DNA from 2 places in the Zhongshania arctica genome. Region 1 is predicted to be linked to the other one. Evidence: predicted binding sites of a transcription regulator. Region 1 holds the regulator's gene; the other holds the start of a gene.

Region 1 (2,406 bases):
TTTTTCTACCGTCAGAGTGACGTCAGTATTGGTGATATTGTCAAAGTGTCGCTGCAGTTTTGTCAGCTTATTGTTTACATAATCGCGGAGGGCGGGGGTAACGTCTACGTGATGACCACTTACAGTAATCTGCATAATTTGCTCCTTCATCGCTTAAAAATGCTGGCGCCTCGCGGCGAGTCGCTGCTAGCAGTGATCCTTAGATCACTACATTATACTAGTCGCTTCCGCTCATTTGAGGGCGGAATAACCAGTGATTCTCTGTATTTTGCAATGGTACGCCGCGCAACTTGAATACCCTGTTCGCCAAGCAAGTCTGTTATTTTACTGTCGCTTAAGGGTTTGCGAGGGTTTTCTGCGGCCACCAATTTTTTAATTAAGGCGCGTATCGCCGTGCTTGAGCACTCGCCGCCAGTATCTGTAGATACATGGCTTGAGAAAAAGAATTTTAGTTCAAAAATACCGCGTGGCGTGTGCATGTATTTTTGCGTGGTGACCCGCGAGATGGTGGATTCATGCATACCGACGGCTTCGGCAATGTCGTGCAATACGAGTGGCTTCATTGCCTCTTCGCCATATTCAAGAAAGCCGCGTTGGTATTCGACTATCTTGGTCGCTACTTTCATTAGGGTTTCATTGCGACTAATAAGACTTTTAATGAACCAGCGTGCCTCTTGGAGATTGTCGCGAATATAGTCATTATCACTGCTATTACTGCTTTGGCGAGCCAGTGACGCATATTGGGCATTTATTTGAATTTTGGGCGCAATGTCTGGATTTAGTTCTACTAACCAGCGACCTTCTTTTTTGCTAACAAAAACATCGGGAATAACGTATTCAGTGTCGTCGCTGCCAATCGCGTTACCAGGAGTGGGGTCTAGTGATTGGATAAGTTTTAAAATATCGCGCAACTGCTCTTCTTTGAGACGACAGCGGCGCATAATTTGGTTGTAATCGCGGTTGCCCAGTTGTGCCATATACTGGCTAACTACTAGGCAGGCTTCTTCAGCGTAAGGCGTATTCTGGGGCAGCTGTTTGAGCTGGATTAAAAGGCATTCCTGCAGGTCTCTGCCGCCAACGCCAGGCGGATCAAATTGTTGGATGAGGTGTAAAACAGCGTTCACCTCTTCAATTTCTATCGCATCGCTATTAAAACCTTCTACCAGTTCCTCTGGGCTTACCGTCAGCCGGCCTTTTTCATCGATGGCATCGATAATCGCGGCGGCGATCATTTGGTCAATATCAGATAAGCGGCTCAGATTGAGCTGCCAGCGCAGGTGGTCTTGAAGTGAATCTGAGCTGGAATTTCGATAATCGTTGTTGTAGTCATTGTCTTCGCCCGAGGCGCCGCTGCCCGAGCTACTGCCACTGCCGCTGGTTTGGAATACGTCATCCCATTGGCTGTCGACCGGCAGGTCTTCGGGAATGTCGCTGCGCTCTGCCCATTCAGTATCTGCTTCAGGCAGAGGCGCTTCTATCTCGTTGTCACTGGCTTTTTCAGGTTTTTTGGGTTCGGCGGAAGTCGGTTCGATATTGACTTCTATGTCGCCGTCGTCATCACTGATTTCCAGTAGTGGGTTAGAATCTAGCGCTGATTGAATTTCTTGCTGAAGGTCTAAAGTGGACAGTTGTAATAGACGAATTGCCTGCTGCAGCTGGGGTGTCATTGTCAGGCTTTGGCCGACTTTTAGCTGTAGCGATTGTTTCATAGGCGGTGACTTCTACAACGTGAATTAAGTGGTAATGCGAACGAAATTTCGTTCTACCGGCACGTGATATGCCTCTATGTCAGTGTAGTCGCGACACGGTTTCCCTGCAATACCTGTGCCGATTCATTTATACAGAACAGTACTTACAGCGTAAATTTGTCGCCGAGGTAAATATCACGAACGATCTGGCTATTGAGCACCGCTTCGGCGTTGCCTTCGGCCACAATGCGCCCCTCGCCGACAATATACGCCTTGTCACAAATATCCAGTGTTTCGCGGACATTGTGGTCGGTGATCAATACCCCAATACCCCGAGCTTGCAGGTGCCGAATGATATTTTGAATGTCGTTTACCGAAATAGGGTCTACCCCTGCAAAGGGTTCGTCGAGCAGTATAAAGCTAGGCTCGGTCGCCAGTGCGCGGGCAATCTCCACCCGTCTGCGCTCGCCGCCAGACAGCGCCATTCCTTGAGACTTACGAATGTGGGTGATGTGGAATTCTTGTAGTAGCGCTTCAAGCTTGTCTTTGCGCTGGCTGCGATTGAGATCTCGGCGGGTTTCAAGAATGGCCATAATGTTGTCAGCAACGCTGAGTTTGCGAAAGATCGAGGCTTCCTGGGGTAAATACCCCACCCCGTGTTTGGCGCGCCCCTGAATAGAGAGTTTGGTGAGGTCGCTATCATCGAGTTGAATCGTGC
Region 2 (2,406 bases), 480 kb from region 1:
ACACTGCCACCTGAGGGCAGCGCTGCAAATTCGGTCTCTAGCAACACGTCCTTGCCAATTAATGATGAGGCATCTAGCAATTGAGCCGAATACAATGACTTCGTTAATCCAGCCAAGTTTTCGTTCATTTCACTAATACCACTCACCGAGGTCAGCTGCGCCATTTGGCTAATGAATTCGGTATTATCTGCCGGATTAAGCGGGTCCTGGCTCTTAAGTTGCTGAAGCATAAGTTTCATAAAGTCATTCTGATCTAGCGAAGACGCATCTTTCTTGGTCTTACTCGCTGAGGTCTGCAATTGCAGCTCTTCTAAAGTGCGAAGTTCCATAATCTTTATTCCTACTGTTGGCCTAACTGCAAGGCTCGCAGCATCAAGGTTTTAGTGGTTGAGAAAACTTCTGCATTATTTTGATAAGCCCGTGATGCAGACATCATATTCGCCATTTCTTCCATCGTATTGACGTTCGAGCTATAGATATAACCCTCCGCATCGGCTTGTGGGTGTCCAGGCTCATAACGTTTAGTTACTGGCGCGTCACTTTCAACAACACCGGTGACCGCAACACCAATAACTTCACGCTGCTGATCCATCATGGTTGCAAATACCGGTTGGCGAGAACGATATGCGCCCTCTTCTGTGCCGCTCACGGTATCAGCGTTCGCCATATTACTGGCGACGGTGTTAAGCCTAAGCATTTGCGCATTCATTGCTGATGCGGCGATACTCAATGGATTAGCCATAACTTAGCGACCTCCTTGCAAAATAGATTTTAATCCGCTGAAACGGCTGCCTAAGAACGACAATGTAGCTTGGTAGCGCATGGCATTGTCGGCAAATTCAGCCTGTTCAATATTCATATCGACGGTATTGCCATCTTCCGATGGCTGGCTGGGCACTCGGTACTTAAGATCCATCGGCAAACTTTCCGCACTGACACCTGAAGCTGCTTGTATGTGTCCACTATTGGTAGTGCGCATCGCTAGTTGCGAGTGACCTCCAGCTGCCGCAGACTGTGACAAGACTGCTTTAAAGTCGATGTCTTGTGCTTTGTAGCCAGGGGTATCAGCATTCGCTATATTGGTAGCAAGCACTTCATTGCGCCGCTGGCGCACTTGCAATGCCTGATCGTGTATCCCTAATGCTTTATCAAAGTTAATAGCCATTTTTAATACCATTCTTTCTAAAGTTTCTATGGTCACTGCCGATGTATTCAATAGCCTTGACGCATACCGGCTTTTATCGCCGCGCACTAACGACCAAGGCAAGGCTCGTGCCATAAAAAATAATCTATAAATATCAATGTGTTGCAAACCATAAAATTATCATTTGCCAAAAAAACGGCGCCAATCTTCCAATACCGGCAAAATTCCGGCAGGCTTCATCCTCCGTATAAACCCCTACCTTTTCTGGCTAACTTAATTGTCACTTTGGCATAGCCATTGCAGCCATTTAGCAAATGACAAAACTTTGACAGTTTGAATGGCTATGAAAAAACAAGGACATTACTGCGCACTACTGCTAATCGGCATGCTACTCGCTACGGCGAGCCAGCCGCTTATTGCTAGCGCGACAGAAAGTCACACACGCATCGCTGACACCGCTCGCGCCTATATTGCAGAGCGTCACCCTTGGCAACAGATGACGACCAAGATTACCGTTCAATCTTTAGACCCTCGTACCAAGCTCAGGCAATGCCCAGTAAAACTTGAGGCATTTTTATCTGCGGGAGCAAAAGTAAAACGTCGGACCACCGTGGGTATTCGTTGCAACAGCAATAAACCCTGGAAAATATACTTGCCAGTAACGGTCGAGGCTTTTGCAAAAGTGATGGTGGCTCGCCATCCCATCGCCCCTAATACTGAGATTAGCGAGCGCGATATTAGCTGGAGTCAACGTGATATCTCTGCACTGGGATATGGGTATTTACGATCCTTGGGTGATCGCGGTGGCTATCGCAGCCGGCGCAGTATTGCGCAGGGCGCAGTACTCACTCCTAATATGGTTGAGGCCAGTAGTATTGTTAGTAAAGGACAGCGCGTGCAGTTAAATTCCAAGGCCGGAGCAGTCAATGTGAGCATGATGGGTATTGCCATGGAGAGTGGCGCCCTGGGGGCACGAATATTGGTAAAAAACCTCAACTCTGGCAAGCGCCTAGAGGGTGTGGTGGAATCAGAAAATGTTGTACGACTTAATTAAAGTTTTTTGCCTAACTGCCGATACAATAGACGTAGGCATATTAAACGAGAGGATTTTGACATGATCGACCGATTAGATGGCTCTTCACTGGGCCAGCTCCGCAAGTTAGAGAGCGGCAGCGCTGGCGGTAGTAAATCTGAAGGTGTCGGCGCGAGCACCGCTGCGGCAGCTAATAACAAGGCATCATCTACTGCGGAGACGCCACTTA

What was found. The regulator sigma-54, encoded in region 1, starts transcription at its own class of promoters, with help from an activator protein. The targets are predictions, from matches to a motif close to TGGCACANNNNTTGCNNT.
Region 2: flgB (flagellar basal body rod protein FlgB) is a predicted target of sigma-54. The motif match lies at 1,261-1,278, and genes of this name have one in related genera.

The regions. Positions count from the first base shown of each region.
Region 1 is NZ_JBFRYB010000001.1:1,235,753-1,238,158, forward strand. It holds gene hpf (ribosome hibernation-promoting factor, HPF/YfiA family) at 1-135, opposite strand, end outside; gene AB4875_RS05625 (RNA polymerase factor sigma-54) at 213-1,709, opposite strand; gene lptB (LPS export ABC transporter ATP-binding protein) at 1,853-2,406, opposite strand, start outside.
Region 2 is NZ_JBFRYB010000001.1:1,717,974-1,720,379, reverse strand. It holds gene AB4875_RS07780 (flagellar hook assembly protein FlgD) at 1-329, opposite strand, end outside; gene flgC (flagellar basal body rod protein FlgC) at 341-742, opposite strand; gene flgB (flagellar basal body rod protein FlgB) at 746-1,165, opposite strand; gene flgA (flagellar basal body P-ring formation chaperone FlgA) at 1,488-2,198, shown strand; gene flgM (flagellar biosynthesis anti-sigma factor FlgM) at 2,259-2,406, shown strand, end outside.